2 regions of the Kocuria aegyptia genome follow, and region 1 is predicted to be linked to the other one. Evidence: riboswitches for the same ligand, from Rfam matches in the RefSeq annotation. Region 1 holds a riboswitch; the other holds the start of a gene.
The links. A riboswitch is a leader RNA that binds a small molecule or an ion and turns the genes downstream of it on or off. The one in region 1 is predicted to bind S-adenosylmethionine.
Positions count from the first base shown of each region.

Region 2: it holds a riboswitch for S-adenosylmethionine, as region 1 does, so the genes downstream of both, ABD220_RS01000 (bifunctional o-acetylhomoserine/o-acetylserine sulfhydrylase) here and ABD220_RS15470 (cobalamin-independent methionine synthase II family protein) in region 1, are expected to answer to the same signal.

Region 1 covers NZ_BAAAOA010000046.1:247,286-250,657, reverse strand. Annotated here, with positions in the region: gene ABD220_RS15480 (IclR family transcriptional regulator) at 1-260, shown strand, start outside; gene ABD220_RS15475 (3-hydroxybutyrate dehydrogenase) at 359-1,114, opposite strand; SAM riboswitch class I at 1,285-1,388, shown strand; gene ABD220_RS15470 (cobalamin-independent methionine synthase II family protein) at 1,402-2,604, shown strand; gene ABD220_RS15465 (cobalamin-independent methionine synthase II family protein) at 2,654-3,372, shown strand, end outside.
Region 2 covers NZ_BAAAOA010000005.1:74,045-77,416, forward strand. Annotated here, with positions in the region: gene ABD220_RS00990 (CPBP family intramembrane glutamic endopeptidase) at 1-507, shown strand, start outside; gene ABD220_RS00995 (VOC family protein) at 556-1,194, opposite strand; SAM riboswitch class IV at 1,337-1,452, shown strand; gene ABD220_RS01000 (bifunctional o-acetylhomoserine/o-acetylserine sulfhydrylase) at 1,529-2,941, shown strand; gene metX (homoserine O-acetyltransferase MetX) at 2,938-3,372, shown strand, end outside.

The DNA.
Region 1 (3,372 bases):
GGGGCCCGCTGCACACGCCCGAGCGGATCCGGGACCTGCTGGCCGAGGTGCGGCGGGACGGCTTCGCAGTGAACCCGGGGCTGATCGTCGAGGGCAGCTGGGGGATGGCCGCCGCGGTCTTCGACGCGACGGGCGCACCGGTCTACGCGCTGAGCCTCACGGGCATCGAACCGCGGTTCACCGGGGAGCGCCGGCAGCCCCTGGGCCGGGCCCTGCTCACGGAGGCCCACCGGCTCTCCCGGGAGCTGGGCCACCGCTGAGCGGCCCGGCCCCCGGGAGAGCCGACGGGGCACCGCGGCTCAGCACCGCTGCTCAGCACCGCGGCTCAGTACCGCGGCGCAGCACCGCCGCGCGTGGCTCAGCGCGCGGTCCAGCCGCCGTCCATCGTGTAGGACGCCCCGGTGACCATGGACGCGTGCGGTCCGGCCAGCCACGCCACGAGGCTGCCGACGTCCTCCGGGTCCACGAGCTTCTTGATCGGCGTCTCCCCGAGCATGATCCGCTCCACCACCTCGGACTGGGGGATCCCGTGCACCCTCGCCTGGTCGGCGATCTGCTTCTCGACGAGCGGGGTGCGCACGTAGCCGGGGTTGATGCAGTTGCTGGTCACCCCGTGGGCCGCGCCCTCCACGGCAATGGTCTTGGAGAGCCCTTCGAGCCCGTGCTTGGCCGAGACGTAGGCGCTCTTGTAGGGGGACGCCCGCAGCCCGTGCACGGAGGAGACGTTGACGACGCGCCCCCAGCCCCTCGCGTACATGTGCGGCAGCGCCGCGCGCACCAGCAGGAACGGGCTCTCGAGCATCAGCACGAGGATGCGGTGGAAGTCCGCGGGATCGAACTCCTGCAGCGGGGACACCTTCTGGATGCCGGCGTTGTTGACCAGCACGTCGACCTCGAGGCTCAGCCCGGCGAGGGCCCCGGTGTCGAGCAGGTCCACGGCCCAGGCCCGCCCGCCGAGCTCGCCGGCGACCCGCTGCGCGCCGGCCTCGTCGACGTCGGCCACCACCACGTGGGCGCCGGAGCCGGCAAGGGCTCGGGCGGCCGAGAGGCCGATGCCGCTCGCGCCGCCCGTCACGAGCGCGGTGCGTCCCTCGAGGCCGTTGTCCTGGAGCATGGGGATCCTTCCTTCCGTCCGCGTGCCCGCCGGGTCCGGGGCACCGGTCACCGTCACGGTATGTGATCCGGACCACGACGGCGAGCATGACCGCGCGTGTCACATTCCGTCACGACCGTCACGCGGGTTCCGAATGGCGCGGCGCCCGCCGGTGCGCTTGGATGGGGAGGTCACCATCCAGAGCGGCCGAGAGATCTGGCTCGACGACGCCGCAGCAACCCGGGCGACGGTTCCCCCGTCCCGCCTCCGGTGCTACCGCCAGGACCGATGGAAAGGACGTACGTCCCATGCTGCACAGCGCCGACCGCATCCTCACGACCCACGCCGGGTCCCTCCCCCGGACCCCGGCGCTGCTCGCGGCGAACCGGGCGAAGGGCAGCGTCCCGGAGGCCGAGTACGACCGGCTCCTGCAGGACTCGGTGGTCGACGTGGTCCGCCGGCAGGACGAGCTCGGGATCGACGTGGTCAACGACGGCGAGTACGGCCACGTCATGGCCGCGGAGGTCGACTACGGCGCCTGGTGGCACTACATCTTCGCCCGGATCTCGGGCCTCAACCCCGGCGAGGTGGACCTGTGGGAGCAGGAGCCGCAGCGCTCCTCCCCCGGCCGCGTGGTGCTGACGAGCTTCGGGGACCGCCGGGACCGCCGGATCTTCCACGAGGCGTACACGGACCCCACCTCGGGCATCACCACGGGCAAGCAGGCCCCGTTCCCGAAGATCACCGGGAGGCTGGAGTACACGGGCCACACGGCGCTGGAGGCCGACATCCGCAACATCAAGGCGGGCCTGCAGGCCACGGGCGCGAGCGAGGGCTATCTCGCCGCGCTGTCCCCGGGCTCGTGCGCCCGGCTGGAGAACACCCACTACGCGGACGAGGACGAGGTCCTCACCGCCTGCGCCGAGGTCATGCGCGAGGAGTACCGGGCGATCACCGACGCCGGGCTGATCGTGCAGATCGACGACCCGTCCATCGCGGAGAACTGGGACCAGGTCAACCCGGAGCCCAGCGTGGAGGACTACCTGGCGTTCACGCGCAAGCGGGTCGAGGCCCTCAACTACGCCCTCGAGGGCATCCCGGAGGAGCAGGTCCGCTTCCACCTGTGCTGGGGATCCTGGCACGGCCCGCACACCACGGACCTCGGGTTCGAGCACCTGGTGGAGCTCATGCTCTCCATCAACGCCGGCGGCTACAGCTTCGAGGCCGCCAACGCCCGGCACGAGCACGAGTGGAAGGTCTGGCAGGACCACGTGCTGCCCGAGGGCAAGGTCATCATCCCGGGGATCGTCTCCCACGCCACCAACGTCGTGGAGCACCCCGAGCTCGTGGCCGACCGGATCGAGCGCTTCGCCCGCCAGGTGGGCCGCGAGAACGTCATCGCCTCGACCGACTGCGGTCTGGGCGGTCGGATCCACCCGCAGATCGCCGAGGCCAAGCTCGAGACCCTCGCCCGCGGGGCCGAGCTGGCCTCCCGCCGGCTCTGGTCCTGACCTGCCCGCGATCGTCCCACCGCTCCCGCAGCCCCCCAGGAGGCAACGCATGACCATGCAGAACACCGACCACGTGCAGACCACCCACGTGGGCTCCCTGCCGCGCACCCCGCGCCTGCTCGAGGCCAACCAGCAGCACGCCGACGGCGCCATCAGCTTCGAGAAGCTCACCGACGAGCTCGCCGTGGGTGTCCAGGACGTGGTCCGGCGGCAGTGCGAGATCGGCGTGGACGTCGTCAACGACGGCGAGTACGGGCACACCATGTCCAGCGCGGTCGACTACGGCGCGTGGTGGAACTACTCCTTCTCCCGCCTCGGCGGTCTCACCCCGTCCGACGAGGACCGGTGGGCGTCCACGGAGAAGAGGCGCTCCTCGCCCGGCAACATCGTGCTCACCAGCTTCCCCGACCGCCGGGACCGCGAGCGTTTCCGGGAGGCCTACGAGGACCCGGCGTCGGGCATCCTCACCGGGCGCTCCTCGACCAAGCAGCCCAAGATCACCGGGCCGCTGACCTACACGGGACAGGAGGCGGTGGCCTCGGACGTCCGCCATCTGCGGGCCGCCATGGCGGCCACGGGGGCGGAGACCGGATTCGTCGCCGCCCTGTCCCCGGGCTCCGCGGCGCGCGTGACCAACGAGTACTACCGGACCGACGAGGAGCTCGTCTACGCCTGCGCCGACGCGATGCGCGAGGAGTACCTGGCGATCACGGGCGCCGGGCTGATCGTGCAGATCGACGACCCGTCCATCGCGGAGTCCTGGGACCA
Region 2 (3,372 bases), on a different contig from region 1:
CTGCTCGCCGGCTCCGCCGGTGCCCTGGGCACGGTCCGCCGGCGGATCGGTCTCGACGCCCGCATGCCCCTCCCGGACCTCGGCCTCGGCACCGTGCTCTTCCTGCTCATGGGCCTGGGGACGCTGGCGCTCTACGGCGCCGGCCGGGCCCTGGGCGTCACCGCGGAGGTCAGCACGTCCGGGCTCGCCGAGCACTGGTGGACGGTGCCCGTGCTGCTGCTCTCGGCCCTGCGCCACGCCCTGGTCGAGGAGGTCGTCGTGGTCGCGTTCCTCGCGGACCGGCTGACCCGCATCGGCTGGAGCTGGCCCGTGGTGCTCGTGGTCACCGCCCTGTTCCGCGGCAGCTACCACCTCTACCAGGGGATCGGGCCCTTCCTCGGCAACGTGGTGATGGGCCTCGTCTTCGCGGAGCTCTACCGGCGCACCGGGCGGGTGATGCCCCTCGTCGTCGCGCACTTCCTGCTGGACGCCGTGGGCTTCCTCGGCGCCGCCCGGTTCCTGGGCTGAGCCCGGCCCCGCCCGGCTGCGGCCCGCCGCCCGGACCGCGGCCGGGCCTCAGATGGTGACGGGCCCGTCCGGGGTGCTGAAGGTGACGGAGAGCACTCCCGGGGTGCCGTCCGGATAGCGCCAGTCGACCTCGAGGTCCTCGAGCGCGGTCTCGACGGGGGCGCCCAGCCACTCCGCGACCCGCTCCGGGGACCCGGCGATGCACATGCCCGCGAGCCCGACGTCCGTGAGCCTCGCCTGGGACGGGTGCATCTCCGGGGCGGAGTCGAAGCGGACCATGAACGGCAGCTGCGGGTCGGCGATCAGGCCCTTGACGCCGATCTGGTGCCACTCCAGGCACCGGCCGTCCGGGAACACCCGCTGACCGGGCACGGACCGGCGCCCGAGGCGCTGCTCGAAGGGGGCGAGGTCGTCGACCTCCACGACCCAGCCCAGCCAGCCGCCGCCGGCCTCGGACCGGGCGCGCACGGCCTGGCCGAAGGGAGCCTTCTCCGCAGCCGGGTGCGGGAGGACCTCGACGACCTCCACGTACTGGTGGTTCGTCAGCGGCAGGATCATGTTGCGGGTGCCGAAACGGGGGTGCACCCCGCCCTTGACCGGCTCGATCCCGAGCTGGTTCGCGATGCGCTCGGTGGTGGCCGCCAGGCCCTCCGGGCGGCAGGCGTAGGACACGTGGTCGACTCTCATGGGCACATCGTGGCACCGTGTGACTTTCGTCTCCAAATCGGCCCGCGACGCGCCGGGCGCGGTGCGGGTGAGGCCCGGCGCCGGGCGTCACGACGCGGCCCGGCTTGACGCCGTGTCGCCCGGGTCCGGAGAATGCTGTCCAGGTCATGAGCGCCAGCGTCCAAGCCCCAGCTAGCTGGCCGGCAACCCTCCACCGCGGTGGGGTGCCCTGGGTGAAGACCAGGCTCCTCGCGACCGGCGAGCGAGCAAGCGCGGGTCCCCGGCGCCCGGCCCTTCCCGGCCGCACCGCCTCGGCCGGGACGGGACCCCTGAGATCCGCAAGGAGTCCCACGGCATGTCCGACCTCCCCGCCTCCAGCACCGGCGTCTCCGCCGCCCCGACCGACCTGGCCCCGGCCGAACGCCCCACCCCGGCGAACCCCGGGGGCTGGGCCTTCGAGACCCGGCAGATCCATGCGGGACAGAGTCCCGACCCGGTCACCGGCTCCCGCGCCCTGCCGATCCACCAGACCACGTCCTTCGTCTTCCCCGACGCCCAGGCCGCCGCCGACCGCTTCGCGCTCGCCGAGCTCGGCCCGATCTACACGCGGATCGGCAACCCGACCACGGAGGTCGTGGAGAACCGGATCGCCGCCCTGGAGGGCGGCGTGGGCGCCCTCATGCTCAGCGCGGGGCAGTCGGCGACGACCTTCGCCGTGCTCAACGTCGCCGGCGCGGGCGACCACGTCGTGGCCAGCCCCAGCCTGTACGGCGGGACCTACAACCTCCTGAAGTTCACGCTGCCGAAGCTCGGCATCGAGACCACCTTCGTGGCGGACCCGGACGACCCCGAGGCCTGGCGCCGGGCGGTCCGGCCGAACACGAAGGCCTTCTACGCGGAGACGATCCCGAACCCGCGCAACGACGTCCTCGACCTCGAGACGGTCTCCGGGATCGCCCACGACCACGAGGTGCCGCTGATCGTGGACAACACCGTCGCGACCCCGTACCTCATCCAGCCCTTCCGCTGGGGCGCGGACATCGTGGTGCACTCGGCCACCAAGTTCCTGGGCGGGCACGGCACCGCCATCGGCGGCGTGATCGTGGACTCCGGGAACTTCGACTTCGGCCGCTACCCCGAGCGCTTCCCCGGCTTCAACCAGCCGGACGAGTCCTACGGCGGCCTCGTCTACGCCGAGGCCCTGGGCGCGGAGGGCCCCTTCGGCGTCAACCTGTCCTACATCCTCAAGGCCCGCGTGCAGCTGCTGCGCGACCTCGGCTCGGCGATCTCCCCGTTCAACGCGTTCCTCATCGAACAGGGCATCGAGACGCTGTCCCTGCGGATGGAGCGGCACGTGGCCAACGCCGGGAGGGTGGCCCGCTGGCTCGAGGCGCGCGAGGACGTGCGCGCGGTGTCCTGGGCCGGGCTGGAGTCCTCCCCGTGGCACGAGCGGGCGCAGAAGTACGCGCCCCGGGGCGCCGGATCGATCCTGGGCTTCGTCCTCGACGGCGGCCGGGAGGCCGGAGCGGCCTTCGTGGACGCCCTGACCCTGCACTCGAACGTCGCGAACATCGGCGACGTCCGCTCCCTCGTGATCCACCCGGCGTCCACCACGCACAGCCAGCTCCTGCCCGAGGAGCAGCTGGCCGCCGGCGTGGAACCCGGCTTCGTGCGGCTGTCCGTGGGCCTGGAGAACATCGACGACATCCTGGCGGACCTGGAACAGGGCTTCGCCGCGGCCGCGGCCGCGCACGGAGGGCAGGAGTGACCGTGACGGTCGTGGGGGGCACGGACGCCGGGACCACCGTGCGCGAGGACGGCGTGCCGCGGGTGGCCGGGATCGGCGAGCTGGAGCTCGAGTCGGGTTTCCGGCTGCCCGGGGTCCGGATCGCCTACGAGACCTGGGGGACGCTCGCCCCGGACGGCTCCAACGCGGTCCTGGTGGAGCACGCCCTCACCGGGGACACCCACGTGGCGACCGGCCGGGCCCGCCCCGGCGCCCCCGAGGCCGAGCGGCGCGCCGCGCAGAGCGGCGGCTGGTGGGAGGGCCTCGTCGGCCCCGGCGCCGCCATCGACACGGACCGCTGGTTCGTGGTCTGCACCAACATCCTGGGCGGCTGCTACGGGTCCACGGGCCCGGCGACCCCCGCGCCGCCGGAGGTGGACCCCCAGGGCCGCCCCTGGGGCTCCCGCTTCCCG